Regions from separate parts of the Sporosarcina sp. P37 genome, predicted to be linked through region 3. Evidence: riboswitches for the same ligand, from Rfam matches in the RefSeq annotation. Region 3 holds a riboswitch; each other region holds the start of a gene.
What was found. Region 3 has a riboswitch for S-adenosylmethionine ahead of SporoP37_RS06615 (methionine biosynthesis PLP-dependent protein). Riboswitches for the same ligand answer to the same signal wherever they lie in the genome.
Positions count from the first base shown of each region.

Region 1: it holds a riboswitch for S-adenosylmethionine, as region 3 does, so the genes downstream of both, metK (methionine adenosyltransferase) here and SporoP37_RS06615 (methionine biosynthesis PLP-dependent protein) in region 3, are expected to answer to the same signal.
Region 2: it holds a riboswitch for S-adenosylmethionine, as region 3 does, so the genes downstream of both, SporoP37_RS10655 (O-acetylhomoserine aminocarboxypropyltransferase/cysteine synthase family protein) here and SporoP37_RS06615 (methionine biosynthesis PLP-dependent protein) in region 3, are expected to answer to the same signal.

Region 1 is NZ_CP015349.1:779,532-789,677, forward strand. Features, by position in the region: gene SporoP37_RS04070 (ABC transporter permease) at 1-1,160, opposite strand, end outside; gene SporoP37_RS04075 (YitT family protein) at 1,442-2,299, opposite strand; gene SporoP37_RS04085 (Fur-regulated basic protein FbpA) at 2,630-2,800, shown strand; gene SporoP37_RS17395 (MFS transporter) at 2,844-3,194, opposite strand; gene SporoP37_RS04090 (MFS transporter) at 3,200-4,006, opposite strand; gene SporoP37_RS04095 (TetR/AcrR family transcriptional regulator) at 4,003-4,623, opposite strand; gene SporoP37_RS04100 (YkuS family protein) at 4,863-5,096, opposite strand; gene SporoP37_RS04105 (hypothetical protein) at 5,297-5,905, shown strand; gene SporoP37_RS04110 (DUF3891 family protein) at 5,912-6,685, shown strand; gene metK (methionine adenosyltransferase) at 6,734-7,945, opposite strand; SAM riboswitch class I at 8,121-8,240, opposite strand; gene pckA (phosphoenolpyruvate carboxykinase (ATP)) at 8,418-10,010, shown strand.
Region 2 is NZ_CP015349.1:2,060,107-2,070,252, reverse strand. Features, by position in the region: gene SporoP37_RS10675 (sensor histidine kinase) at 1-810, opposite strand, end outside; gene SporoP37_RS10670 (response regulator transcription factor) at 967-1,656, opposite strand; gene SporoP37_RS10665 (hypothetical protein) at 1,951-2,139, shown strand; gene SporoP37_RS17300 (hypothetical protein) at 2,311-2,487, opposite strand; gene SporoP37_RS10660 (glycine betaine uptake BCCT transporter) at 2,778-4,268, shown strand; gene SporoP37_RS10655 (O-acetylhomoserine aminocarboxypropyltransferase/cysteine synthase family protein) at 4,313-5,593, opposite strand; SAM riboswitch class I at 5,867-5,970, opposite strand; gene SporoP37_RS16950 (hypothetical protein) at 6,637-6,807, opposite strand; gene SporoP37_RS10645 (sulfite exporter TauE/SafE family protein) at 8,096-8,872, opposite strand; gene SporoP37_RS10640 (sulfurtransferase TusA family protein) at 8,930-9,157, opposite strand; gene SporoP37_RS10635 (MBL fold metallo-hydrolase) at 9,238-10,146, opposite strand, start outside.
Region 3 is NZ_CP015349.1:1,262,164-1,272,309, forward strand. Features, by position in the region: gene SporoP37_RS06580 (LutC/YkgG family protein) at 1-111, opposite strand, end outside; gene SporoP37_RS06585 (LutB/LldF family L-lactate oxidation iron-sulfur protein) at 114-1,535, opposite strand; gene SporoP37_RS06590 ((Fe-S)-binding protein) at 1,558-2,277, opposite strand; gene SporoP37_RS06595 (FadR/GntR family transcriptional regulator) at 2,430-3,152, opposite strand; gene SporoP37_RS17650 (methylated-DNA--[protein]-cysteine S-methyltransferase) at 3,361-3,870, opposite strand; gene SporoP37_RS06605 (DMT family transporter) at 3,890-4,204, opposite strand; gene SporoP37_RS06610 (DMT family transporter) at 4,207-4,542, opposite strand; SAM riboswitch class I at 4,700-4,799, shown strand; gene SporoP37_RS06615 (methionine biosynthesis PLP-dependent protein) at 4,881-6,011, shown strand; gene SporoP37_RS06620 (hypothetical protein) at 6,080-6,262, opposite strand; gene SporoP37_RS06625 (type 1 glutamine amidotransferase domain-containing protein) at 6,485-7,000, opposite strand; gene SporoP37_RS06630 (Jag N-terminal domain-containing protein) at 7,178-7,321, opposite strand; gene SporoP37_RS06635 (hypothetical protein) at 7,378-7,611, opposite strand; RNA gene ssrS (6S RNA) at 7,724-7,919, shown strand; gene SporoP37_RS06645 (hypothetical protein) at 7,999-9,783, opposite strand; gene SporoP37_RS06650 (type II restriction-modification system restriction endonuclease) at 9,780-10,146, opposite strand, start outside.

The DNA of each region.
Region 1 (10,146 bases), 480 kb from region 3:
GCAACAACCGCTCCCGGTACGGCATAACCTGAAGTCATGATACGCGCCAGGAAATTCGATGATACTGATGGATACAAATTAATCGTACGTGCAGCTAATATCGCAAAGAAGCTGATGATCAATGCTGCGATTAGTGCGGCAGTGAGGCTATTGGTCATCAAACTTAAGAAATCTGCACGCCAAACTTTTTCATACGTTTTGACTGACCAATAAATCAGCTGAACGAACGGCAGTAAAAAGGCGATAAGGAAAATGCCGGCACATGAAATAAATGCAGCCAAGGCCGTCCAGCCGCGCAGCTTTTTCCGTGCGAGCGGACGGCTTTGCGTGACGTTCGTGTCATACTTCCGTCCTTTTCGCAAAAAGCGTTCCAGCATAAATATCCCTAATATAATAATAAGCAGCCAGGCAGCTAAACGCATCGCGGCATGAATATCATACATACCGAACCATGTTTGGAAAATGGCCGTCGAAATGGTCCGTACTCCGAAGAAACTTGCCACCCCATAGTCGCTCAGCACTTCGAAAATAATGAGCATCGAACCCGCTATAATGGCAGGCCGCGCGATTGGCAATGCCAGTCGGAAAAACATCTGAAATCCATTCAGCCCCAGCGTTTTCGCACTTTCGATATACGTGGCGCTCTGCTTCTCAAAATAGTTAAGCGCAATCATATACACATACGGATATAAAAATAACGTCAGTACAAAGATAGCCCCGCGAAGCGACATAATTTCAATCGTCCCCGGTGTAAAATGATAATCAAATTGATTACGGAAGAAGGACTGAATAATACCGGTATAGCTTGTCATTGTACTGTACGTATAGGCTGCAATGTACGGCGGTATCGCCAAAGGTATAATGAGCAGCCATTTAAATTGTTTTCGAAACGGAAATTCATATACCGAAACGATCCAGGCAAGCAGTAATCCAATCGCGGTGGAAAGAAATCCGACCGAACCCACCAATAGGATCGATCCTTTAATATAATCAGCCAGTAAAAATTCCTTTATATGCTGCCAGTTTTCACTCGTCGGCTGAAAAAAGCTCAGAATGACATAAGCAACCGGCATAATAATAACGAGCGCACCGAGCATGGTAATAATAAACCAACTGTTCGTGCGGCGTCTAATCTCTCTCAACCATACAGATGTTTTCATATACTACAACCAACTTTACTACGCACGATGGCGGTTATGATGACAAGCAGTTCATTATCTTTATTATAATGAAAGTCATTCTCAAGTATATACAAAATCTGCTCACTTTCCAACGTTTTCACAAGAATTCAACAAATCGTGCGCATTTATGAAATTTATACGTCAAAACTCTTGCCTTTGAAAAGCGCAGTGTTCAAGCGGCGGCAAATAAAAAACTAAAGACAAACTCCCTATTTTTCAGAGTTCGTCTTTAGTTTCAGCTAAAAGTATATATCGGGGCCTTACGCCAGTTTTTCGCCTTCTTTTCGGAAGAAGCCGAAAATCCCCACTGTTTGTACGATATTTGTGAAAGCTTCAGGATCTGTTTCATTGATGATGCGTTCCATATCGTACAGTTCATATCGTGTAATGACGACATACAACATATTTTTGTCCTCTTTCGAATAAGCGCCTTTTGCGGGGATAATCGTGATTCCGCGTACCATTTGGCGGTGGATCGCCTGCTGAAGATCATCCGCTTTTCTTGTAATAATCATCGCAGTCACTTTTTCATGGCGCGTATGAATCATATCAATGACGGATGTGGTAACGTACAGTGCAATCATTGTATACAATGCATTTTCCGGTTCATACAGAATACCGGCGAATACAATCAGGATACCATTTAAAATCAGAAAATATACGCCTATCGGTTTATCCTGCATGCGAGAAAGAATCATCGCGACGATGTCCATTCCCCCTGTGGACGCTCCTAACTTTAAGGAAATCCCTACGCCGACACCGGCTAGGACTCCGCCGAATACCGCATTCAGCATAATATCATCCGATACCGATCGGAGCGGCAGAAGTTCAAGAAAAATGGTAGCAAACGCCACTGACAGCATACTGTAAATCGTAAACCCTTTTCCGACTTTAAACCACCCGAGAATAAACACAGGAATATTAAACAACAGCAGCAGGATCCCTGTACTGACTGTAATATTCAACTGATCTGTCAGGACACTGGAAACTAATTGGGCTGCGCCGGCAAACCCGCTCGCATAGACATTGGCGTTAATAAGAAAGAAATTTAGTGATAAAGCCATTAAAAATGAACCCAATAATACAACTGCGACACGCTTCGCCTCGATAAAAAACATAGCAACCTCCTATGATGAAAAACTAATTTATGCACGAACTAGATTATATCTATTCTTTCCGCATAATGGTACCCCTTAGTCTTAAAACCTGTAAAAAAGAAATGTTACATCTACAGCTGTTCTTTTGCCTGCCGGCGATGCCGGCAAACGTTCCATTTCCTTAGATGCGTTTGCATTTGAATCGATAATAAAGCACAAACTCCTAGCAGACTATCAAAATAAAACGACTGCATTTTCAGAAGGGTCCGAAAGTTCCAACTATGTTTTATACGGTTTAATCGGAAGTAAAATCGGCTATATTTAGAGGGGGAATCAAGGAGGATATGCACGATGAAAACAAACAAAAAGGTGAAGTCAGGTATGTCGAAACGAGACGAAATAATTGAAAAGCTCGTTTCAAATGGGGTATTTAAAATTGATGGGAAACAACTGTATGAGCTGCCGATTCAATCATTAATGCAGGAATACGAAGCATTCAGCCAAACAGATGTTCAAATGTAATGAAAAAGAGACGGGCCATTTATTGGCAGCGTCTCTTTTATATTTATGCTTCTTTTACTGAAACTTTAGACGTCCTGAGGACCTTATACAAGACCATCAGGACAACTGCTGCGCCAAGTGCTGCGCCTATCACAAAATACTGGAACCGGATCTCAGGGAAGCCTGCTAATCTCGCAATTCCATCCAATAGTAACGGAGAGCTGAACTGTCCGACGAAAATCATGCTGGACACCATCGCTATCACGCGGTCACTGTGCAGTGGATCAACCAGTTCAAGTGCTTTCACGTTAATAATCGGGAATAAAATTCCTTGTCCGAAGCCTACAAGGCATGTACAGGCCAGAATAACCGGAACTGAATGGCTCAATGCCAATCCTGTGAATGCCGCACCCATCACCGCTAAGTGACGGGGATAATATACGTTTTCAGCACATCCTGCAGCTGAATCAATGTCAGACTGGTAATCATCCCACCCACTGTCGTAAAGGAAATAACCATTCCCGCCAAACCGGAACCTCCGATTGCACTTTGTTCAAGGTATAATGCCATATTCGTCGCTACAGAATAATAAACCAGCATGATCCCTCCCGAAGCGAGAGCGAATCCGAAAACCGCAAACGGCAATTTGCTTTTCGGTGCATTGCTGTCGCGCTGGACCGGCTTATCTTTCGGCAGAAATAAAAATACTAACATCATGATGACAATACCCATCAAATACACATTAAACGGCGCTTTCCAGCTGATGGTTGCCAAATACCCCGCAAGCATCATAGTTAAAATCCCGCCGAAGTTACTGAATGCTGAGTTATAACCCATCATCTTTACTTGCTCTCTGCCTTTAAAATAATCACTGATCAGCGTGATGGCCAGCGGCATGACTAAACCGACGCCCGCACCGAGAATGAAGCGGAATGCCAGCAGCATCCCGATGGTATTCGTAAATTGAGCACCGACCCCTGCTAATACATAAATAGTCAAACCAATCAGCACTATCGTCCGTTTGGATATCCTGGACGTTAAGTAACTGGAAATGAAAGTGAAAGGGATAATAATTAATGAAGGTGCAGTCAAAATCAGTTTAATTATCGTAGGGCTTGCATCCGGAAAATTTGCTGCAATTAGCCCAAGTGCAGGCGAAATGGCCGCCCCCGCCATAACTGTAGCCATTGAAATAGAAATAATAGTTGGTTTTAGCATACGTCTCATTGTTCAGCCCCCTGTTCAGGAGAGCGCATCAATTGGCGCAGCACTTTGCTTGCTGATACATCAATGGGGACCAGTTTACGGGCATTCGATAACAGCAGACCATGTACTAGTGATACATGGTACACCGCCAATTCTTCCGGATCGCCGTCGATAAACTCTCCTGCAATTTGTCCTTTTTCAATAATCACCGCAATACGATCCATAATCGTACGATATTTGTTGACAATCCCCAGTTTTACTTCTTGCGGCAAATGGTCGGAATACAGCGCCTGCATTATCAAAATATGACGATGCACACCATCTCTCAGTGAGCCTGAGTGAGTAACTTCGGTGAGACGTTCCAGTTGTTTCAGCGGACTTTTGTGCTTTTGTTCCGCATCATCAATTGTATCGAGAACAATGTCTACTAACTCATGAAACAATTGAACGTACAGATCTTCTTTTGATTTGAAGTAGTGGTAAAACAGCCCATGACTCAGTTTGGCTTTGTCGGTAAATTCGCTGATTTTGGTGGCAGCATACCCTTTCATGCCGAACAGTTCGATGGCCGCATCTTTCAATTGCTGCTGCCGTGTGTCGCGTATTTCTTTTAATCTTTCAATGGAACCATGTGACAAAAATGAATTTCAACTCACTTTTTTTATTGATTGACTCATCAGTCAATGTCGACAAGTGTACTGTCAGTTGGCAGGTATTGTCAACCTTTTATAAATGATATGACCCAATAACTGATTTTCGGTCAGATATACTTGCCTGCCATAAGTGAGCAGTTCCGCTGTAATGAGCATTGAAAAAGCTGAAGAACGAATCTATCGGCAGATTGGTTCTTCAGCGTTCCGCATTATTTATTCAGTAATTAGCGGTGCAGTCTTTTTTCAACGTCTTCTACAATATCCTGCACGGAGTTTCCTTCAATACTTACTACCGGGAAGTCAAACTGGTCGATGTTGACATCACTTAATGCCCGCACCACGCCTATATCATAGCCGGTCAGATTTTCATCACTTTCAAACATTTTCACTTCATGGCCTTTTTCTTCCAAAGCCTGTTTTACATCATCAAAAGGATTTTCTACTGCAATTTTAGCCATAGTGTATTCCTCCTCATAGAATTTCTTTATTGCTTCGTGTTTTATACGTTCCCGCTCTTCACGTAATTAAACATGTGCACAGTTGTACAATTAGCTTCGGCAGACTTGCGCAGCGATTTGTTTTATGAAAAGGGGGTAGTTTACTATTACAGACCATAATTTATGCACGGCCTGAAAAACCTATAAGGAGCGGACAGTATATGTTCGGATTAAAAGATCTCATCGGCTTAATCATTTCTTGTTTTATCATTCTGCCTGTCGTTACGTTCATTCGCGAAACAGGTTATTTCATTATCAGCGGTCTGTTAGGCGCAAAGAACCCCAGACTTACCATTGGATCAGGCCCCAGGTTTTTTAAATTCAAATTTATCGATATACGCAGATATTATCACGTGTACAGCTGGTTCTCTTTTGATTCCATAAAAGCTAAAAGCAAATTCGCATACATTAGTATTTATGCCGGTCCGATTCTGATTAACGCCGCGGTGGCATTAGTGATTAACGCCCTGTTGGCAAATGACTTTTTTGAAGACTCCAAAACGTTCTGGAACCGTTTTATATTTTACGTTTTCTATTTTGTGCTGTTTGATGCCATTCCCATGAAGACCGTCAATGGCAAACCGAATAACGGCATGATTATTTATGAACTTCTGCGCTACGGGAAGCGAATAGATTATAATGAAGATCCAATTATTCCCGGTACTACAGAAGCAGAAGAAGAATATCAAAAAGAAGTGGAAAAGATGAAAGAAATTAAATGGAAAGAAGTCGAGGAAGAAGAAACCTTTTATACAGATAAGAAAGGATGAAGGTTCATGATAGTAAGAGAACATGATAAGTCATTCAGTCTGGTTGCACAGCATCATCACGGACAGCTGGCGGGGTATTTGATGCAAAACTTTCGAGAAGATATGTTTCCGGATGATAAATGGAAAAATTCTGTGCTGACTGCGATTACGAACCATGACATCGGCTGGCATTCATTTGATGAACAGCCTTTTTGGAATGATGCAAAGGATGTTCCGTTCGGCTTTACGGATTTCCCCCTCCTGCCGAAAATTCTGCTTTACCGCAGCGGTATTGACAGGGTGGAAAAAATTGATGCATATGCAGCTATGTTATGCAGTGTTCATTACGAACAGTTCATCGAAGGCAGTGGAGAAAAAGAAGCCAGAGAGTTTATACACGATGAACGCCTGCGCAGGGAGCGATTGTCCGAAAAGATAGAAGGATTTGATGCCGTTTTATTTGAAAAACATTTTGCATTGCTGCAGCTTGGCGATAATTTTTCTTTATACTGCTGCCTGAATGATCCGGGCGCCGATAAAATGAATGAACATCCGTTCTTTCAGCAGGGTATTCCATCGCCATTTATTTTCCCTTCACTGCCGAAGGAAAAGATCGGCATCCGCTATACTGATCCACATACAATTCGGATTGAAGAATTTCCGTTCCGTGAAACCTTTGACGTGAAAGTGAAACAAAAAACTGTTCTAAAAAAAGATATAGCGGATCAAGGTTTCCAATCTGCTTATGCTCATGCAATGTACGAAACGATTACATTGCGCATTGCAGCTGAAGACAAATAAAAAAATGCAGAAAGAGGAAATTGACTCCCCTTTCTGCATGAATCGATATTATTGTTCTACGCTGACTTGACCAGCCAGTTCTTTCAGTGCATCTACTTTATCAGTCTGCTCCCATGGCAATTCGATATCAGTGCGGCCAAAGTGGCCATATGCTGCTGTCTGCTTATAGATCGGACGACGAAGATCCAGCATTTTGATAATGCCTGCAGGACGGAGGTCGAACAGCTCACGGACGAACTCGACCAATTGTGTTTCAGACAGTTTACCTGTATCAAACGTATTGATGGAAATGGAAACCGGGCTTGCCACACCAATTGCATAAGCCAGCTGAACTTCACAGTGCTCTGCCAAGCCTGCTGCTACGATATTCTTTGCAACATAACGGGCTGCATAAGAAGCAGAACGGTCAACTTTTGTCGCGTCTTTACCAGAGAATGCACCGCCGCCGTGACGGGCATAACCGCCGTACGTATCCACGATAATCTTACGTCCAGTCAGACCGGAATCACCTTGAGGGCCGCCGACTACGAAGCTTCCTGTCGGGTTGATGAAGTATTTCGTCTGTTCATCGAGCAAGTTTTTAGGCACTACTGCATCGATGACTACTCTTTTTATATCCTTCTCGATTTGATCGAGCGTCGCTTCCGGGTGATGCTGAGTCGAAATAACAATGGTGTCGATGCGTACAGGATTATTATCTTTATCATACTCCACTGTCACCTGTGTTTTACCGTCAGGACGCAAATAAGGAATCAGTTCCTCTTTACGCGCTTCAGCCAATCGGCGTGCTAATTTATGTGAAAGACTGATTGGTAAAGGCATTAATTCCGGCGTTTCATTACAAGCATAACCGAACATCAGCCCCTGGTCACCCGCTCCGATTGCATCGAGCTCTTCATCTGACATCGAGCCTTCGCGTGCTTCCAGCGCCACATTGACACTTGCTGCAATTTCAGGTGATTGTTCATCAATGGATGTCAGCACAGCTGAAGTTTCATAATCAAAGCCGTATTTCGCACGCACATAGCCGATTTCCTTCACTGTATCACGAACGACTTTCGGGATATCTACATACGTTGATGTAGTGATTTCCCCCATTACTAATACGAGACCTGTAGTGATGCTCGTTTCACACGCTACACGTGCATTTGGATCTTCCAGCAAAATTGCATCCAGAATTGCATCTGAAATTTGGTCGCACATCTTGTCAGGATGGCCTTCTGTCACTGATTCTGATGTAAACAGTCGACGATTTGTCATGTATGTTTCCCCCTATTAAGCAACTTGATACGGTACTCTCATAAGTCCCTGGTAAAGTTCCACGCCTAGACGTCAAGCATATACCATAAGGATTCAGGGCCGGAAAATATAAAAAGCCCTTCACTCATATTCAATCCATGAGTAAAAGGCAAAATTTCACGCGCTGCACCTTTCACTCTTATCGTCCAAGGAATTAAACCTTGCTTCAGGTTTGGCACCTTCGCGCGAGACATACGTCTTTTGCAGGTTGCCGGGTTTCACAGGGCCTGTACCCTCCACCAACTCGGGATAAGAGTATCCGTTCATGTCACATCGTATTAAAAAGTTTGCATTTTGTCAAACTTTTTCCCCTGAATCACTTGAGTTTTCAATTAGTATAGATTATTATTCTTAATGTGTTATACTATTTACGAATTAGGATATTCTCATCTAAATAAAAATTAAACGACTACGCAAAGGACGGTATGTAAACATGATATCTGCAAAAATTGATGATAGTTTAAAAAGTCTTCTAAGTGGAAGCAACGTGACGATCCAAGCGTCTGTGGCAGAGTTGACAGAAAAAGCAGCAGCAAGAAATGAAGCACAGCTTTCAGCAGACGGTGCAGTCGCTGCGCGTACTGGTAAATATACAGGACGCTCTCCTAAGGACAAATTCATCGTAGAAGATGCAGTGTCTAAGGATAAAGTAGACTGGGGCAACGTTAACCGTCCGATTTCTGAAGAAGTCTTTGATTCATTATACACGAAAGTGATTGAACATTTAGGGAAAAAAGAAGAACTTTTCGTATTTAAAGGATTTGCGGGTGCAGATAAAGACTCCCAGCTGTCGATTCAAGTCATCAATGAACTGGCTTGGCAGAACTTGTTCGTTCACCAGCTGTTCATCCGTCCGACTGCCGAGGAATTGAAATCACACGAAGCACAATTCACTATTTTGGCTGCTCCTTCTTTTAAAGCAGATCCCAAAGTGGATGGAACAAATTCCGAGACATTTATCATTGTATCTCTTGAGAAGCGAATTGTCTTAATCGGCGGTACTGAATATGCGGGAGAAATGAAAAAGTCCATTTTCTCTGTTATGAACTTCTTGCTTCCTGAACAAGGAATTCTTTCTATGCACTGTTCAGCCAACGTTGGCGATGAAGGTGATGTAACATTGTTCTTCGGTCTTTCCGGAACAGGTAAAACTACACTTTCAGCAGACGCTAACCGCAAGCTGATCGGAGACGACGAGCACGGCTGGTCCGACAACGGCGTATTTAATATTGAAGGCGGCTGCTATGCGAAATGCATCAACCTCTCAGAAGAAAAAGAACCAGAAATCTTTGGCGCCATCCGTTTTGGTTCCGTATTGGAAAACGTAGTGCTGGATGAAGATACCCGCATTCCTGACTATGATGATAACGCGCTGACTGAAAACACACGTGCTGCATACCCTATCGAATATATCGATAATATTGTTACACCATCTGTTGCAGGTCACCCGAAAAACATCATCTTCTTGACTGCTGATGCTTCCGGCGTATTGCCTCCAATCTCGATTCTTACTAAGGAACAGGCTATGTACCACTTCCTGAGCGGCTTCACTTCCAAGCTTGCTGGAACTGAGCGTGGAATTACTACACCTGAACCAACATTCTCTACTTGCTTCGGTTCACCGTTCCTGCCGCTTCCTGCTGCGACATATGCAGAGATGCTTGGGAAGAAAATCGAAGAGCACGGCGCGAAAGTATTCCTGGTCAACACAGGCTGGACAGGCGGAATTTACGGTGTAGGTTCACGCATGAACTTAGGCTACACACGCACAATGGTGCGCGCTGCTATCGCCGGTAAATTGGATAATGTAGAAACGAAAAAGAACGAAATCTTCGGATTAAATATGCCTGTGGAAATCGAAGGCGTGCCAAACAATGTACTGCACCCTCGTTATGCATGGGAAGATCCGAATGAATACGATAAAGAAGCAAATCGCTTAGCCGATGCGTTCCGTGAGAACTTCAAGAAGTTCGACCACGTGTCAGAAGATATCGCAATCAAAGGCGGACCGCCAGTAAGAAACTAATACCATAATAAAAGAGGCTATCCATGAAGTCATCAGACCTTCATGCGATAGCCTCTTTTTGGCATGGATAACGGCTATGAACTCACTGCAGTGCTGGGGGCGAATGGCTGTGCAGCCTGCGTTCTGCTCCTTTGCA
Region 2 (10,146 bases), 800 kb from region 3:
CCACAGCGCATAGAGCATGTATTTCCCGCGGATAAAAGCGTCATTCTCCTGCGCAAGCGCGCCAATGGTTGCCGCGTCTGACGGGATTATGATGGTGCCCTTAAAATATTCAGGCGGATTGCTGATACTCGCTTCCCCGTCGAATGACGTTTCTTCATCCATTGAATAGTCAGAATAGCCGTTGTCATAGACTGCGGAGTCAGCCTTAAAATAACCGCGGGCGTCGTCAAAGACTTCCCGGTATAGCGCCGCTTTCTCATTATTACCTTTAGTAAAGCGTTCTCCTGTTTCCGTGTTAACCAAGTCATAGGAGATCGGCAAATTCATATCCAGGTTATTTTTCGTTTCTTTTATAAAGCGCGCCAGATTTGCAGCTTTTTCTGACCGAATTTTATCTTCTACATAACTGTCGCTTTCAAAGTTCTTTTGTATGTCTTCAATTTTCATATTTCGCTCTTTGACGAGCGCCAGCAGCAAAGTTTCATTTTCGCTGTCTTTTGCCTCTGTAATCCGGTCCGCATATTGTTGCTGGATATTGTCCAGCTGCTCAGTCAGCGTGCCGTAACGCTCCCGGTGCTCCGCAATTTCACCCGGAAAAACACGCAGTTCTTCGGCTTTTTCCAAATCAAGCGGATTCAGTACGGCTGCTGACAGATTGTCGTATGTTTGTTGCACTCTGTATTTAAAGTCACGCTGGTCTGTAAATGACTTGCCGACAAGCTGTGGTGCATAATGAATGACGGATGGCAGTGCAATTAACACAAGCGTTACGAGCGCTGACCAGACGGCGAGTTTTATCTGTTTATTCATCACACAGCTCCTCCCCTGATGATTCTCCCGAAGTAATCGGCAGCAAAGCTCAGCCGTTCCCATCCACTGACGAAAAGGTCGACCGCAAAAGATGCGCAATATGCGAGACTGCCCAGTGCGAGCGCAATCGCAATGAGCGATAGGAAAAGTCCGTTTCTATTTCTCGATTTTGTAGCCAACGCCCCACACCACCTTCACATATCGGGGATTTTTAGGATCCGCCTCAATTTTCTCCCGGATTTTCCGGATGTGCACCGCCACAATATTTTCTGCGTTATAGGCTTCTTCATTCCATACGCGTTCATAAATTTCATTAATAGAAAATACGCGGCCAGGATGTTTCATCAACAGTTCTGTGATTTTAAATTCAATCGGAGTCAGCCGGACCGGTGTCCCATCCACCGTCAGCTCTTTTTCTTCTTCATTCAGAACGAGCCCGTTGACTTCAATGATTTTCTGTCCTTCATATGTCCCAAGCTGCACATACCTGCGAAGCTGCGACTTTACCCGCGCCATCAGTTCAAGCGGATGAAACGGTTTCGTCACATAATCGTCCGCGCCGACCGACAGCCCGTGAATTTTATCTGAATCCTCCACTTTTGCACTCAACATGATGATTGGGATATTTTGCAGTTCCCGTATTTTGAATGTCGCCGTGATCCCATCCATATTTGGCATCATAATATCTAAAATCAATAAATGGATATCATGGGACGTCAATAACTCCAATGCTTCTTGACCATCTTTCGCTTTCAGCACATGATATCCTTCATTTTTCAAATAAATCTCAATTCCTTCACGAATTTCCTTATCGTCATCCGCAACTAGAACAGTAAACTCTTTCATATTCTTCACCCCGCCTCGTCAATAACTACATTCTATCACCCAACTCTTAACAAAGTTTGAGGATAAATCTGAAGAAATTCTTAAGAAGCTGCTGGACGAATCCTCCGCGCTCAATACAGCGCCGCAGCCGCTCAAATCATCCCGGAACCGCTCATACATAACCTGGAGGCGATCATAGCTGTCCTGCAACCGATCTTATTTCCAATGAAGCGATCATAGCACCTTCGCTAGCGCTCATACCCGGCGTATATTCTCCAATAAAAAAGCCACACTTCCATAATGGAGGTGACATTCATGCCGAATAAAAAGAAAAACAAACAAAATGAAAAAATGCGCGAAGAGTACGGATACGGCTATGATCTGAGTCCGGATGATTTTGATGTAATCGGACAAAATGATGCAGCGAAGAAGCATAATGCGAACTCGAAGAAGGATAAGAATAATGCGCAAGCAGATGGTGACTATCCTGTTAATCCTTCCTAAAACGGTGAATAGATTGGCACTCTGTACATATAGGGTGTTATTTCAAGTCACTTCGGATTATATTCGGCCGAAAAAAAGAGCAGCCGGCGCGGCTGCTCTTTTTCTATACATAATTTACATTCGGCACCCCGCACTTCTGCATGAAAAGCAGACAGTATGGAATAATTGAACTTACAGGTCCTGATAAGCCCGCTGGTGCTTGCCGCCATCCTTTACTTCTGCATGATAAAGCGCTTTTAAGGCAAAGCTCTTCTCAAGTTCATGCTCTTTCATGATAGCTTTCAATTGTCTGTTTAACTCGGGGCTCTGCTTAACGAGCTGAAGCATTTTAGGTTGTGAATATTGCATGATAATCTCCTCCTCATTTCTATCGTTTCTATAGTATAGCACGGCTTCACTTTCTGCGTTTCCGCCCAAGAATAACCCTCGGATGATAGAAAACTTTGTTTTAATATAACACGGATGACCCAATAACCTTTTAAAATTACGCTTTTCATTTGTAAGACATCCATAAAAAAGTTATACTACTTTTTATGTTTATCTAATCAACAAACGGGTACTGTAAAGTGTATATGTGCAATTTTTCGCTAATTGGCTAACTGCAGCAAAAGAATCTATATCCAAAATAAGGGGGATTTATGAGAAAAGTTTCAATAACATTTTATATAACGCTCGCCGCTGTCATCATCGCGGTCGGGTACGGCGTGATTGCGCCTGATCATTTTGAGAATGTCACATCTATCATAAAAGATTTCATTTCAAATTCTTTCGGCTGGTATTATTTACTGACCGTCTCTATACTGTTTTTCATTTCAGTATTTTTGATATTCAGCCCTATTGGCCGAATTCGCTTAGGAAAAGATAAGGACCGCCCGCAATTTTCAATGCTGTCATGGCTTGCCATGCTGTTTTCCGCCGGTATGGGAATTGGACTTGTGTTCTACGGAGCAGCAGAACCGCTCTCGCATTATGCTGTAGATCCAGCGACGACGGCTCCAGAGACTAAAGCTGCTTATAAAGAAGCCATGCGCGAAACGTTTTTCCACTGGGGATTCCATGCGTGGGCTATTTACGGCATGACGGCTTTGGTTCTTGCATACTTCCAGTTCCGTAAAGGGCAGCCCGGTCTTATTTCTGCTACACTCCGTCCGATTTTCGGCGATCGTGTAGACGGAAAACTGGGCACAGTGATAGACATATTTTCAATTTTTGCTACCGTTTTCGGTGTAGCAACATCGCTTGGATTTGGAGCTGTTCAGATTAACGCCGGATTGAACTATTTATTTGGTGTCCCGATCGGCTTCTGGTCACAGTTTGTCATTATTGCGATTGTAACAGTACTGTTTTTGATTTCCGCATGGAGCGGACTTGGTAAAGGAATCAAAATTTTATCCAATACGAATATGGTTCTGGCGCTGGCACTGTTAATTTTCGTCATTGCGCTGGGCCCCACACTATTGATATTCAATATGTTTACTGATTCTATTGGAGGTTACTTGGAACATCTGATCCGTATGAGCTTCCGTACTGCGCCATTGACGCCGGAAAACCGTTCATGGCTGAATGACTGGACGTTATTCTATTGGTCTTGGTGGATCGCCTGGGCGCCATTTGTCGGTATGTTCATTGCCCGCGTATCAAAAGGCCGGACCATTCGGGAGTTCATGATCGGGGTGCTGGTTGTGCCTACCGTATTGAGCGCAATTTGGTTCTCCGCGTTTGGAACGACGGCGATTGAAACACAGAAGGCCGGTATTATCGATCTGGCTTCCAGCGCAGCCGAGCTGACGATTTTTGAAATGTTCAGCGGTTTGCCCTGGTCATTTGTCATTTCAGTAATTGCGGTTTTGCTGATCATTTCGTTTTTCATCACATCAGCAGACTCCGCCACGTTTGTACTTGGCATGCAGTCGTCTCACGGCTCATTGACGCCGCCAAATAATTTGAAGATTATCTGGGGAGTCATTCAATCTTCCATCGCGATCATTTTATTGTACGTAGGCGGATTGAATGCACTGCAAAACGTCATTATTATCGCTGCCTTGCCATTCTCAATCATACTTATTATGATGGTCACCTCACTGCTAAAATCGTTGAAAGAAGAGCGAAAACGAATACACAGACCGTAAAAAAAGGAGCATCCCCGCTTATGCGAGGGTGCTCCTTTTCTATGTTAGTTTACTGCCTTTTCAATGGCTTGTTTCAAATCTGCAATGATATCGTCAGGCGATTCCAATCCGACAGATAAGCGGATTAATTCTTCGCTGACTCCGGAATTTTTCAAGTCTTCTGCAGACAGCTGCTGATGGGTAGTAGAAGCAGGATGAATGATTAACGATTTTGCATCCCCTACGTTCGCGACATGAGACCAGATTTCCACGTTATCGATGACTTGTCTTCCTGCATCGCGGCCGCCTTTGATGCCAAAAATGATGATCGAACCGTAGCCATTCTTCAAGTGCTTATTCGCCAGTTCTGCTGTCGGATGGTCTTCAAGCCCTGTATATGTCACCCATTCTACTGCCGGATGATCTTTCAGGAACGCAGCAACCTTTTGCGCATTTTCATTGTGGCGCGGCACACGCAAGTGAAGCGTCTCCAGTCCTTGCAGCAAGTTAAATGCACTGTCAGGCGCGAGACATGGGCCGAAGTCTCTCAGCAATTGCACACGCAGCTTTGTCGCGAATGCAGCTGCCGCAGTATCGATTCCGTAGCGCAGGCCATGATAGGATTCATCTGGCTCCGTGAAGCCTGGGAACTTCCCTTGCGTCCAGTCAAATTTCCCTGCATCGACCGCCACGCCGCCGATTGTTGTACCATGTCCGCCAATCCATTTCGTTGCCGAGTGGATGACTACGTCCGCCCCGTACTCTATTGGATTGGATCCATAAGGAGAGGGGAACGTATTATCCACAAGCAATGGAATTCCGTGCTCATGCGCGATGTTCGCAACCGCTTCTACATCGAGGACCTGCAGGCTCGGGTTACCGATCGTTTCTGCGAACAACGCTTTCGTTTTATCTGTAATGGCTGCTTCAAAATTCTTCGGATCCGATGAATCTACAAACTTCACTGTAATACCATAACGCGGTAATGTGACAACGAATAAATTGTATGTACCTCCGTACAGATTGCTTGCTGCAACGATTTCATCGCCTGCTCCTGCAATATTCATAATGGAAAAAGCAATCGCCGCCATTCCCGAAGACAGCGCCACTGCTGCCGTTCCGCCTTCAAGCTGTGCCACACGCTCTTCAAATACCGCCACTGTCGGATTAGTGATACGCGTATAAATATTGCCCGCCTCTTTCAGAGCAAATAAATTCTGTGCATGTTCCGTGTCTTTGAATACATAAGAGGTCGTACGATGAATCGGCAAAGCACGTGAGCCTGTGTCAGGATCCGGCTTCTGTCCTCCATGTAATAATATCGTTTCCGGCTGTAAATTCGTCATAACCATTCCCCTTTTTCATGTATTGATGGAACACCGAAAAGCGTAAGAGGGCGTTTAGCTGCGGCAGGCGTTGGAGGTCTGAACTCAAAGGAGCGCTCTTCTCCTTTGCAGTCAGTCCGAAACGCCCCGAGCAGCTGCCCTCTGAAGCTGGACACTGAAAAGCGTAAGAGGGCATCCAGCTGCGGCAGGCGTTGGAAGGCGCGCGCAGCACTCCCGGGTATACAAAAAGCCCTTCTTCCGTAATAAGAAGAGGGCTATGCTTTCGCTCATTTCTCCTTATCTTCCAAACTGCTGGGAGTTTGTAGGAAGTAGCACCTTTGCTTTCGCCGGTTGCCGGGCATCATAGGGCCTAATCCCTCCGCCGCTCTTGATAAGAGTACGTCTATTCGTTTTCCATCTTGAAAAATAGTATAAAGCTATTCGGATGCTATTGCAAGGAACTATTGATGGAATGTTTAGAAAGTAGCGTTATTTTCTTTAGACCAGTGACAAGGCGAGTTATGCTGTTCTTTGTTTCCTGGGGAAGTGTTCTGCCGGGGGTAGTTTGTTTTTGCACTGGTTTGGGTCGTTGCTCGACTGTTTGTTGGGGTTTGCAGTTAGTGAGTGTCCACTTTTTGGACCCGCGCAGGCACGTGGGGGATTGCCTTTCGTCATGAGCCAGCTGGCGATAGAACGCGCCAGTTGTCTCATGACTTCGGCCGACCCCGCAGTTGTGCCTGCGCTGCTGAGTGGAAGCAAGCCAGGTTGTTGTTTAAAAGAGAAGAAATGCATTGACTCGTTGCCGACTGGTGTTTGCTTTGGCAAATGAAGTGTCATATTCTGCTTCCCCTAACTGAACGAAGGCGCCTTACAAGCGGTAGGCGAAGTGATGAGACAGCCAGGCGGTCTTCCTGTCTGGCTCATTGCGTAGCCATCCGCCAGCGCCGCAGTGAGTTCAATGCCGTTCTGTCTCTAGTTTTGTGGTCGTAGCTCGATCGGTTGTCGGGGATTGAAGTCAGCAAGTGTCTGCTCTTAGGACCCGCGCAGGCACGTGGGGGATTGCCTTACGTCATGAGCCAGCTGGCGAAGTGCGTGCCAGTTGTCTCCTGACTTCGGCCGACCCCGCAGTTGTACCTGCGCTGCTGTGTGGGAGCAAGCCAGGTTACTTTTTTATAAGAGAAGAAGTGCAGTGACTGGTTGCCGACTGGCGTATGCTTTGGCAAAAGACGTGTCATATTCTGCTTCCCCCTCACTGAACGGTGGCGCTTTACAAGCGGTAGGCGTAGCGATGAGCCAGACAGGCGATCTTCCTGTCTGGCTCATTGCGTAGCCATCCGCCAGCGCTGCAGTGAGTTCAATGCCGTTCTGTCTCTGGTTTTGTGGTCGTAGCTCGATCGGTTGTCGGGGATTGAAGTCAGCAAGTGTCTGCTCTTAGGACCCGCGCAGGCACGTGGGGGATTGCCTTTCGTCATGAGCCAGCTGGCGATAGTGCGTGCCAGTTGTCTCATGACTTCGGCCGACCCTGCAGTTGTGCCTGCGCTGCTGAGTGGAGGCAAACCGAGTACTCTTTTAAAAGAGAAGAAGTGCAGTGACTACTAGACGACTAGCGTATGCTTTGGCAAATGACGTGTCATGTTTTGCTTCCCCCTAACTAAACGAAGGCGCCTTACAAGCGGTCGGCGAAGTGATGAGACAGCCAGGCGATCTTCCTGTCTGGCTCATTGCGTAGCCATCCGCAAGCGCCGCAGTGGGTACAATGCCGTTCTGTCTCTGTTTTGGGATCGTAGCTCGACTCGTTGTCGTGGATTGAAGTTAGTAAGTGTCCGCTCTTAGGACCCGCGCAGGCACGTGGGGGATTGCCTTTCGTCATGAGCCAGCTGGCAAAAAGCGCGCCAACTGGCTCATGACTTCGGCCGACCCCGCAGTTGTGCCTGCACTGCTTAGTGGAAGCAAACTAAGTACTCTTTTAAAAGAGAAGAAGTTCAGCGACTACTAGATGACTGATGTACGCTTTGGCAAAAGACGTGGCATTTTTCGCTTTCTCCTAACTAAACGTAGGCGCCTTACAAGCGGTAGGCGTAGCGATGAGACTGACAGGCGCACTTCCTGTCTGGCTCATTGCGGAAGCCATCCGCAAGCGCCGCAGTGACTTCAATGACGTTCCCCTTCTTCTGCTACAAAGATGGCAACTGGTGTAACCCAGTTATGATGCACAAAAACCAAAACCGCCTGCACAGCATTTGCCCATCACCTTTCCAAAACCAGAAGCCAAAGTGATTCCCCCTAACTAAACGGAGGCGCCTTACAAGCGGTCGGCGAAGTGATGAGACTGACAGGATGCCCTTCCCTGTCTGGCTCATTGCGTAGCCATCCGCCAGCGCCGCAGTGACTTCAATGACGTCTTGCTTCTCTTATAACAATGACGGCAACTGCTGTAATCCAGTTATTACGCACAAAAAGAAAAGCACCGGAGCAGGGGTGTTGTCCCATGCTCCGGCGCTCGCACTTTCATTATAAGCCCTACTAAAAGATATCCCACCAAATCTTCACAGCAGAAATAACAATCAACACTGCGAGGATGCTTTGCAGTACTTTCGTGTTAACTTTGCGGCTCGCTTTCACACCGATTGGAGCAGCGATGACACTGGCGGCGATCATCACTAGCGCGGGACCATACGGCACCTGCCCCGTGAACAGCTTCCCGCTGGCAGACCCGACTGATGACAGCAGCGTAATGGCCAGTGACGTGGCAATTGTGACGCGCGTCGGGATCTTTAAGATCACCAGCATGACCGGCACCATAATGAAAGCCCCGCCAGCCCCGACAATTCCTGCCGCGAGACCAACAATGAACGCCGCACCGGAAGCGACCAAACGATTAAATATAATATCTTCAATCGGTATATCATCAAGCCCCTTTTTCGGAACAAACATCATGATTGCCGCCATTACCGCGAGAACACCGTAGACGATATTCACGGCAGCTTCCGATAACAGACTGGAACCTAATCCTCCGAGCGCACTGCCGGCCAGGACGCTGATTCCCATATACAGAACGAGCGGTTTCAAAATCAGATTGCTTTTCCGGTATGCCCAGACGCCCGAAAGCGAAGCGAAGAATACTTCCACTGCAGTGATCCCCGATACCTCGTGCGGTGTAAATGCGGTGAATCCCAACAGCGCCGGGATAAACAGCAGCATGGGGTACTTGACTATTGCGCCGCCGATTCCCATCATGCCTGAAAGAAACGAGCCGACGAATCCGATGAGGAAGATGGTGATAATAAATGAAATAGTCATGATGTCCTCCCTTCTCCCTTATGAAAGAGGGAGGTAATCATTCCCTCTGTTTTAAGTTTACCCTTTTTGAATCCAGAACTTAAAGATATCAGACTCTTGCTGCTGATCCTTTATTTCGTGATTGCCTGCCGCAGCCCACGCTGTCAGATCGGCCACCGAACCTTTGTCAGTTGTATGAATTTCCAGGATATCTCCCGTCTGCAGATCTTTCATTGCTTTCCTCGCACGTACGATTGGCATTGGGCATGCCAGGCCTTTAGCGTCTAAAAATTTTGTTGAATTCATATCTATCTTCTCCTTTTATTTGTGTTTTTATAGTGCAGTCTGTCTCAGAAGAAAGTATCATCGTTATACTAATCAGCGGATTATCGTACTGCACAGCGGTTCGGACCGATTTCCATTTCACGCTGCGTCTCTTCATCCGGCTGAATCTTACCCATATTCGTCTGGCGGATTTCCTGATAAGCATTTGGCTGCGGAGGCAAGTCGCCTGTCACGAGTTCTCTGAACTGCTCTTCGTCTTCAATATTCAACCCGTGGTTACGCTCATATAATACACCGAGCTTCTCAGCAACACTGCCGTCCTCATTCAACTCTTCGATAATCATGAAGTGAGCGGGCAGCACCGTCAGATCTTCTGACAACTTTTGATAGCGGCTATACAAAGATTCGCGCAGATCTCCCACCCAGTCGTCTGCCAATCCAGCCAAATCAGGACGGCCTATAGAATCGATGAACAGGATATCTCCCGTCATCAAATAGCTGTCATCTACAATGAATGAAGTCGAACCGATTGTGTGTCCGGGAGAATAAAGCGCTTGGATATCGATGTTCGTTTCGCCGATCTGAATCGATGTGCCGCCTTCTAATGCAGCATATTCAAATGTCACTTCTTCTGCGTCTTTTGGCGGCAGCCAATACACAGCGCCCGCAGCTTGTGCTATATGACGGCCGCCGGAAATATGATCCGCGTGCAGATGTGTATCCAGTACATGGGTTATTTTAACGCCTTTTTGTTCGGCAAAGTCTATGAAAACGTCTGTCATGCGTGTTGCATCAATAATGGCTGCTTCTCCGCCGGAAATGACCATGTAAGACAGACACCCTTTACCGAGACGGACAAATTGATAGAGCTCGCCGCCTGATTTCAAATCAGCAATCTTCACCGGCTCTAAGTACTCGCTCCAAGCTTTCATCCCGCCTTCCAAATACCCCGCGTTGTATCCTTCTTCCTGAAGAATTTCTGCTACCATGACGGACGAACCTTCTTTTGC
Region 3 (10,146 bases):
TTGCGGCTGATATTTCCACACAGGCTTGTCTGCATTCATTTTCGGTTCACGGCCTAACTGCGCAGCGATTGATGAGAGGAAACTTTCGCGGTTTTGAATGGTTCCGGCCATAGTCATTCGCCCCCTTTCTGATCATAGAACCAGTCCCGGAAACGGGTGTTGCCGACTGCCGGGAATTCCCGCAAATCTGTCCATTCTTTCAATGGACCGGGACCTGTTGAAATCCGGTCATTTTTCGTCAGCGGCTTCATTGCAGCAGCCGCCATCTTCGCTCCCATGGAATACAGCGGATTGGAAGACGCACCAATTCCAAATGCTTTCATCGCAAGCCGTTCGGAAATAGGCGAACGCCCTTCTTCTTCAACGATGATTCTGCGATGTGTATGAAGCAGTTCATGAAGAGGAATTTTCACAGGACAGGCATCTGTGCAGGCTCCGCATAATGTGGAAGCAAACGGCAGCTCTTTGAAGTCATCATATCCGCCGAGCAGCGGTGACAGTACCGCGCCGATTGGACCTGAATAAATCGAACCGTACGAGTGGCCGCCGATATGACGGTACACCGGACAGACATTGACACAGGCCGCACAGCGGATACATTGCAGAACTGACTGGAACTCTGTGCCGAGAATTTCGGACCGGCCATTGTCAACGATGACCAGATGGAATTCTTCCGGACCGTCCGCATCCCCTTCATCACGCGGACCTGTCAAAGCAGTCACATAGCTTGTCAGCTTCTGTCCGACTGCACTTCGGGTCAATAAACTGACAAGCACTTCAAACTCCTCAAAGGAAGGGACCACTCTTTCCATGCCCATCACGGTGATTTGCGTTTTCGGTAATGCAGATACAAGTCTCGCATTTCCTTCATTGGTCACCAGACTGATTGAACCCGTTTCCGCTATCGCAAAATTACAGCCCGTAATACCAATATCCGCATCCAAAAATTCTTGACGAAGCTTTTCCCGGGCATGCAGCGCCAGTTCCTCGGGCTTGGATGTGCGGCGGTACCCCAATTTTTCTTCAAACACTTCCCGAATCTGTTCTCTGTTTTTATGAAGCGCCGGTGCTACGATATGAGAAGGCGGATCATGATCATCTATTTGCAAAATATACTCTCCCAAATCAGTCTCAATTACTTCGCAGCCCGCTTCTTCGAGAACCGTATTCAAATTAATTTCTTCCGTGACCATCGATTTCGACTTCACAACTTTCTTCCCGCCTTTTTTCTCGATGACCTCCCTGACGTACGCGCTTGCTTCTTCGGCAGTCTTGGCGAAAAACACATGACCGCCGCGTGCTGCCACATTTTCACTCAGCTGATGCAAATAATAGTCCAGGTTTTCAAGCACATGCTGACGGATTTCTTCTCCATGCGAACGCCATTCTTCCCAATTCCCCAGCTCTTCCGCTGCATCGAGCCTTCTGCCGTGCAATCGTTCTTGTGCGCCTGCTACTGCCTGCCGCATAAATTCGTCAGAAATATTATCTTTAGTACGATCCGTAAAGTTTTTCTTGCTGAATTTCATAGCCATCTCGCATCACCTCATTTCTGATTTATTCGTGACTGTTCAGCACTTGCGCGATATGCATGACCCGGATCGGCTTACCCGAACGCTCAGCGCGTCCTCCGATATTCATCAGGCAGCCGCAGTCTGCACCAATTACATAATCTGCTTCCGTCATGATGGCGCTGTTCACCTTCTCATCTACCATCTGTTCAGAAATGTCGCCCATTTTAACGGAGAATGTTCCGCCAAAGCCGCAGCAATTATGTGCGTTCGGCAACGGGATCATCTCGAGTCCCTCCACTTGCGCCAGCAATTTCCCCGGCTCTTCCTTTGCGCCAAGTAATCGGGTCATATGGCAGGATGGATGATACGTTGCTTTTCCTGTCAGTTTCGCTCCTACATTTTCTGTCTTCAGAACATTGACAAGAAATTGCGTGAACTCATACGTTTTGTCTGCCAGCTCTTGCGCTCTCGGCAGCCACTTCGGATCATCCTTAAATACGTCCGGATATAATTTAAACATCGCGGCACAGGACCCGGAGGGGGTCACTACATAGTCAGCTCCTTCAAATGCCTTGATCATATTCTTCATAGCGGATTTTGAGCTTTCTACATATCCGCTGTTATAGGCCGGCTGTCCGCAGCAGACTTGGCCTTTAGGAAATGACAGTTCACAACCTTGTTTCTCCAATACTTCCGCCATGTCTTTGCCGGTCTCTGCATAAAACATATCCACCAGACAAGTAATAAATAAACTTACTTTCATTTTCATTCACCTCATTTTGGGAATTTTTCTAGTCAACAGGTCATCAGATGACTTAATTATTTTCTAGCATACTATAGATCTTTTCATATGAACAGACGTTTACTATATTTTCTGATAAAAAAATCACCCGCATATAGAACGGGTGAAACGGATTATGGATGTAACGTGCGCATATACTCGGATAAAACTGATTCTACATTTTGTAAATGTGCCTGCATATTCAGTGCCGCAGCATCAGGCGATTGATTTTTGATGGCTGTAAGTATTGCTTCGTGCTCTTCATGCAGACGGTCTGCGGCCGCAGTCTTCGAATACAGACAAATTCTTCGCGTTTCTCTCATGGATTCACTCATTAAATCTGATACGTGATTCATCAGACTGACCAAGATCGGATTGCCGCTTGCACGGGCAACTGCAAAATGAAAATCTAAATCTGCTTTTTCACCCAGGACGATATCGCCTGCGTGTTGTTTCATTTCAACTAGAGCTTCTTCCATCTTTACTAGATCCTCATCTGTTCTATTAACAGCCGCCGCGTGTGCAGCCCCTGCTTCTAATATTTTTCGGACGCCAAGCAAATGAAAAACATCTTCTTCGCTCATGAGCATCGCGCTATGAAGAGGGAACTTCAGGCCGTCTGATGAAAATTCCAATACATACGTCCCTTCCCCCTGACGCATTTCAATTAAGCCCATCGCCCGTAAGGATGTCAAGGCCTCCCGGACAGCCGATCTTCCTACATTGAAATTTTGTGCCAGCTGCTGGACAGAATCTAATTTATCTCCAGGCTTTAATTTTCCGGACCGGATCAGATGAACCAATGCATCTGCTACTTCTTCATATATCTTTTTAGGCTTAATCTGCTTATATTGCAAGTCATTCACTCCTGTCTCCAGTATTCATTATAATCGATAATTTGAATGATAGGTTACAACATCTAAAAATTTGTGACAGACAGGCAGATACAAATAAAAAAGAACCCGCCATGGCTCTTTTTTAATTTATATATTTATCCCGGACATCGCGCACTGTCCGCAGAAACCGCACGAGGTCTCTGATGCACGCACTGCGGTATCAGCCGGTTCAACAAAGTCCTGCAAATTCCTTCTCCAGACAAAGTAAGCGTTCTTTCCATTGGAGCCCATCACGATAGCCGGACAGACTTCCGTTTTTTCCAATGACCCGGTGACACGGAACTATCAGCAACAAAGGGTTTTTTCCAATTGCCGATGCAACGGCCCGGACAGCAGCCGGACGTCCGATTGATTCTGCGATATCTGAATAGGCAGCAGTTTCGCCATAGGGAATGTCCCGCAGCACTTCCCAAACAGCAAGCTGAAATGACGTGCCGATGCTATCGAACGGTGAAACAAATTGGCGGATTTCACCGGACAAGTACTTGCTGATTTCTGCTGCAGCATCCGATAATCTGTCTGCATCCTGCATAACTGCCGCTTCACCAAACTGCCTCGACAGCCAGTTTTTCATACGTTCTTCACTGCCTTCTCCAAGACCGATGTAGCAGACACCCTTTTCAGTTGCAGCAAGCGCAACAAGGCCATGCTCTATATCAAAACTGTTCCAGTAAATCATCATCAGCACCGCCTTTCATTCAGCCGAATAATTTTAATCCTACTGCACCTAAAATAATGAGTGATAAGAAGAACAGTCTCTTACCACTTGCCGGCTCCTTAAAAATCAATATCCCCATTAACACCGCACCTGCTGCGCCTAAGCCTGTCCATACCGCGTAAGCAGTACTCATCTGAATTTCCCGCATAGCCAATGACAGAAAAACAAACCCAAAACCAAAGATTCCGACGATCAGTAACAGGCGTTTTACGGAGCGGTTCTGTAAGTAATAATTGATGCTCATTACACCGAAAATTTCGCCAAGACTGGCAATAATTAAATAAACCCATGCCATTGTCAGCCGTCCCCCTTCTGCTCTCCATGTTCATCTGTCGTCATTTTAATACCGACAACCCCAATGACAATTAATCCAATGAAAGACAGCGTAATCCAGGTGAACCCTGCATGGAAGACAAATATATCAACGAGCAGAATGGCTGCGGCTCCTGATCCTGTAAAGACTGCATAGACAGTTCCTGAAGGCAGTTTTTCACATGCTTTTATAATGAAGTAAAAACTGAAAATAATCGCTGCGCCCGTTCCCGCCCATTGCCAGACCGTTTCCGAGTATCGGAGACCGACAACCCAGAAAATCTCTACAACAGCGGCTAATGCAACATACGCCCAAGCCATTATGAAAATCCTCCTTCACCGATACATATTGTCTATCAGTATAGCAATAATTTTACTGAAATAAAAAGACATCAATTGATGATTGAATGGAAACTTGCATCCGTTATTTACACATGATAGAATGAATTCGTCAACACTTTTGCTTATATTGTGAATATTCTTATCGAGAGAGACGGAGGGATAGGCCCGGCGAAGTCTCAGCAACCAGCTCAGGCACGGTGCTAATTCCAAGGGTGAGTCCACCTTGAAGATGAGAATAATCTATACACTTGTATGTTCGGGGGCCTATTCGAAAAGAAGAGGTCCTCTTTTATTTTTTTCTGAAGGGATGGATATTCATGACAAACAGCGGATTAGAAACGAGATTAGTACAACTAGGCAATCACAGTGACGAAAAAACAGGGGCGGTTAATCCGCCAATCTATATGTCGACAGCCTACCATCACGACGGGCTCGGCAAATCTACGGGGTATGATTACACGAGAACAAAAAATCCCACACGTTCTGTACTTGAAGATGGAATCGCAGATTTGGAGTCCGGAGATCAGGGATTCGCGTGCAGTTCCGGTATGGCAGCCATTCAGCTCATCTTATCTCTTTTCAAAACCGGGGACGAACTGCTTGCGCCTGAAGACTTGTACGGCGGTACGTACCGTCTGTTTACTCAATACAAAAATACGTATAACATCACGACAAACTATCTGTCATTTGAAAATGTTTCAGAAGTGGAGCAGGCTATCACGGAACGCACAAGAGCTATTTTCCTGGAGACGCCTACGAATCCATTAATGCAAAATATTACAATCAGCACTTATGCAGAGCTCGCCAAAAAGCACGGACTGCTGCTCATCGTTGACAATACATTTCTGACCCCTTATTTCCAGCGTCCGATTGAAGAAGGAGCAGACATTGTCATCCATAGCGCGACTAAATATATCGGCGGTCACAATGATGTGCTTGCGGGGCTTGTCGTGGCAAAAGGCGAAGAATTATGTGAACGACTGTTTACTAGCCATAACGCCATCGGAGCGACACTGTCTCCATTTGATTCTTGGCTGGTAGTACGCGGCCTGAAAACTTTGCATTTGCGCATGAAACAACATGATGCCAATGCTAAAGCGATGGTCTCCTATTTGGAACAAGAACCTCTCATTTCAGATGTACTGTATGCAGGCGTCGGCGGCATGCTGTCGTTCCGTGTACAGAACAGCGAGTGGGTCGGTCCGTTCCTGGAGAATATGAAGTTAATTTCATTTGCTGAAAGTTTGGGCGGAGTGGAAAGCTTCATTACCTATCCGACTACGCAAACGCATATGGATATACCGGTTGAAGAACGGAATCGCCGCGGCGTAGACGACCGTCTGCTGCGTTTCTCTGTCGGCGTGGAAGAGGCGGAAGACCTGATCGCTGACGTCAAACAGGCCCTTTATGCTGCAAAGGAAGCTGCAGAAGGCGTGAAGATACAATAAGTAAAATAAAACAGTCCGCACAGTCAGAATGGAATCGACTGTGCGGACTGTTGTTTTCGTGTGATGGATTAATGCGCCTGCTGCCATTTTTTCTTTTCGCTTGCATAGACTACTGCCGCCGGTGCTGCGATAAACACCAGCGCCGCGAGTCCGGCCGCCATGCCTGTCAGTTCTTTGCTTCCAAATGAAAATCCTGCTGCCGCACCTAAGCCAATTCCCGCCAGTACCGCCAACGCAACAATCTTATACATAGTAGATCCCGACCTTTCAATTATAAGACTCGATCGTCTCTCCGTGTTATTCGTTGCTTTTAGCATACTCCCATTGAGAACAATTTTCAAGTGCAATTGAGAATCTTTTTCAACGAATTTTAAAATATACCCCAATGTATGGTCCCGCGGTTAATTTTATGAGCGGAAAATGCACATAGAAAAACCGCCCGGGCTGTAAATACCCGGACGGCTGAACTATTATTATTTTTCCAGCAATTTCAATGATTCACGGTTAAAAGCGGGGATGTCATCCGGCTGACGGCTTGTTACAAGCTGGTTCTGACACACCACGACTTCTTTGTCTGCATATTTCACGCCAGCGTATTCCATATCCACGCGAATAGATTTATAACCTGTTGCATCGCGGCCTTCCAGCGCTTTTGCTGTGATCAGTAACTGCGGACCGTGACAAATAGCAAATACAGGTTTGTCTGCATCCATGAATTCTTTGGCGAATTTCACAAAGCGATTATCTGCGCGCAAAATATCCGGAGAAAATCCTCCTGGAATAAACAATGCGTCGTAATCAGATGATTTGGCATCATCGATTGTTTTATCGATTTTCACCTTTGTATTTTCCTTCAAACCGGTCACTTCTGACCCTTTTTCCGCACCGATCACTTCTACTTCGTGACCAGCTTCCTTATATGCGGCGGCCGGTTTCAGGTATTCCGAATCCTCAAACATGTCTCCAAGTACTGCTGCAATTTTAGCCATAATGCTACTCACTCCTTATATGATGTTCTGCAAATACTATTCCACAACTATAAGTGGTCTAAACATCATCCAAGGTCGAGCTCTCCTTCAGCGTTTAAGTGAGCGTTAATATTTACTGCATCTTTCGAGAAGACATGTTTGCGGTTGCCCACTTGAATTTCCGTGCCTCCATAGGCTTTACCAATTTTGATGCAGCCGTCTGCCCGGATTCGTCAGGATTTCTACATGCACTTGTTCACGATGTAATTTTAATATCTCCAATGCTTGTAAAATCGCCTCATCTACCGTGTTCGCCTGGACCGTAACTGCCCTTTTCAACACGACCACCTCCGCCTATAATCCTATTACTTTTATAGTATCATATCGGCGTCGCTTCATTAAAAAAATATTCCAATAATAACTAACGCAGCAATAATATAAAATCCTACGACTCCTATTACATCTGCTCCGATTACAGGTTTCTTTTGGAACACATCAATAAGTTCAATGTCATCACGCAGTTGTTTCACTTCTTTGCGCAGTTCTTCCACTTCCTGATTCAGAGCGGTAATTTCTTGCGTCTGCCTCGTGATCAATTCTTGTGTTTCCGGGTTGTTCACATGCGTTTCCATACATGATCACTCCTTCTCGTTTCATTACTCTACGTTTGGCAAGCAGGCAAAGATTCAAGATGCAGCAGAATTTTACATTTGCATTTTTACATAGCCGGGTGTATGATACATCTACAGGCTGTATTGCTCGTACGACATTAAGTTTTAACCTTTAAGCTGTAAAAGGGAGTTTATTACGAAACGGAAATGGCATGCCGGGTTCCTTTAGAGCAGCCCGGACATACAGGAACGTTTTCCGCAAACACCCACTTTGAGGAGTGGTGGTTTAAAACTTTCTATGACTAAACTACGGCAAAGACGGCTTACATAAAGACATAAAAACACCTTCCATTTCGTATGGAAGGTGTTTTTTGTCTATGTGCAGTGCGGGATTGACTATATGAAGGTTTATCCCTCTTGAATATTTGCTGAATCTGCTTCCCCTGTGAAAAATGTGTCGGGATTTTCAGCTAGCCTTTGCTTATAATCTGCATAATCTTCTTCGGAAACTCCAAAGGGGATATGGATATCAAATCCCTTTGCGTAATCCAGAAGGTCATCCAGAGTTAATTGGCTGGAAACCTCAATCAGATCAATTCTCATTAGCGTATCTTTTGTATAAGGCCTTTGCGTATCAATGAATACGAGTGACTGCAGGAATGCCTGAACGATAGGACTGTTTACTATCAGCAATGTGAATACCGCATCAAGATATTTAGTAAAGCTTAGAAAGTAACACGTATCATCCAGCATCACCGGTTTATTATTGATTGGCATTACTAATGAAAAATTTGATTTTTTATACATACCTGCAATTGCCACTTTATAAGGAGCGAACGAATAGTCTCCTATCCCGAAAATAGAAAAATCCGGCTTTCCTTTATAAATGGAGGATTTTCTTTTATCCAGATACCCCCTATTGTCTTGCAAGTACTTCCACAAGTTCGGGGATTCGTCTTTGATATATAACGTATCCTGGCCAATTTTCCGCTGAGTAATTATGACTTTTTTTCTGGTTTTATTAGGAATAGTCTCCTTTTTTAAATCAGAACTTTTTAACAAGTTATAGACATCCGTTTCCTCTATGTCTGCATACTCTTTAAAGCCGTTTAGTAATTTACCCTCTTCCGTCACGGTAAGTTCCATAATTTTGGAACAATCATGCTTTACACCTGACCGCCAAACTAATGGAGAAACATTATCTATTGCCGCACTGAGTTCATAAGATTCAACGTCTGATACAAACTTTTGATTGACCCAGCCGAATGATTTCATCCTGGCATCAGGATCTGACAAGCTGTAGACGTCGCAAGTATTTACGCGGACTTTCCCTTTTTCCCCTAACCTGACCAAGAAAAGTGACGCATCTGTAGCAACATCGAACTCTTTTTTCGCGTCAAAGTTATACAGTTCCAATGTAGTAATGTTCCACTCCTGATTGGACAGCGAATGGACAATGTTTTTGGCAATAGAATTTTTACAAAGCATAGCAAGCGTCCCTTGTTTTGTCTTGTTCAACAAAGTGAGCAGCTGGGTAATAATGTACTCTGATAAATCGAAATTACTCTTCCCCGTGATGGCATCCAGTCCGCTGTATTTTTTGAAGTTGGATTTCTCCGGCATATTGGCAGAGCTTAATGTGCTAAGTTCAGCGACAGTAATCCAGGGCGGATTTCCAAGCACCAGTACTTCCCCTTCCCCTTCAAGCAGATGTTCAGGAAATGTATGTGTGAAAAAATCGTCCTGATGTATTTCCATTGTAAGTTTATCTCTTCCTAGAAACTTAACCGGGTTATTTTCCAAGATGAACTTTTTAAAATATATTTCATATTGCTTTTGAATTTCTACCCCATATACCCGATCTATCTCTTCAAAGTTCTGCAGGGCGGCGCGGATAAAGTTCCCTTTTCCGAACGTAGGCTCTATTAATACAGCTGGGCTGATTCCCTTTTTCAAAAGAACTTTACAAACTCTGTCAGCCAGGTCCTCAGGAGTTTGAAAATCTCCAAACTCTCTAATTCCCACTTGCAATTCCCCATCTTTATATGACTCTTTCCAAAACCGGACTTCTTCGCTGTCTTTAAAGAAGTTACTGATTCCGTAAGCATCCCGCATTTGTTCATTCAGCAGACTCACATCAGATGTTTCATACGACTGAACGATCTGTTCCCATACTTTCAGACTGTTGTTCATACGATTTTTTCAATTCCATCGATTGATGAAGGCATATCTACAATTCTCTTGTACTGAAGTCTCCATTGCAATGCATTCGAGACCGTCAGATAGCCTTGCTTAGGACGATTAGCCAAAATTTCATTGGCCAGATGTGTATAGACTATTTCATCTCCGGGAATGTTTTTATCCTCAAAGAAAGCAAACAAGTCATCCGCATTCCCGTCATTGTCTAAAATCGTGTTGATCATTTTAGTCGTTTGGAAATCAGCAGTTCTCGCTTTATCAATAAACGCACAGCTGACAAATTTGAATGTGGCTGTCCGCGTGACTGGATCATCGACTTTTTCATAAACGAACAACAGCAGATTATAACCGAGGCCG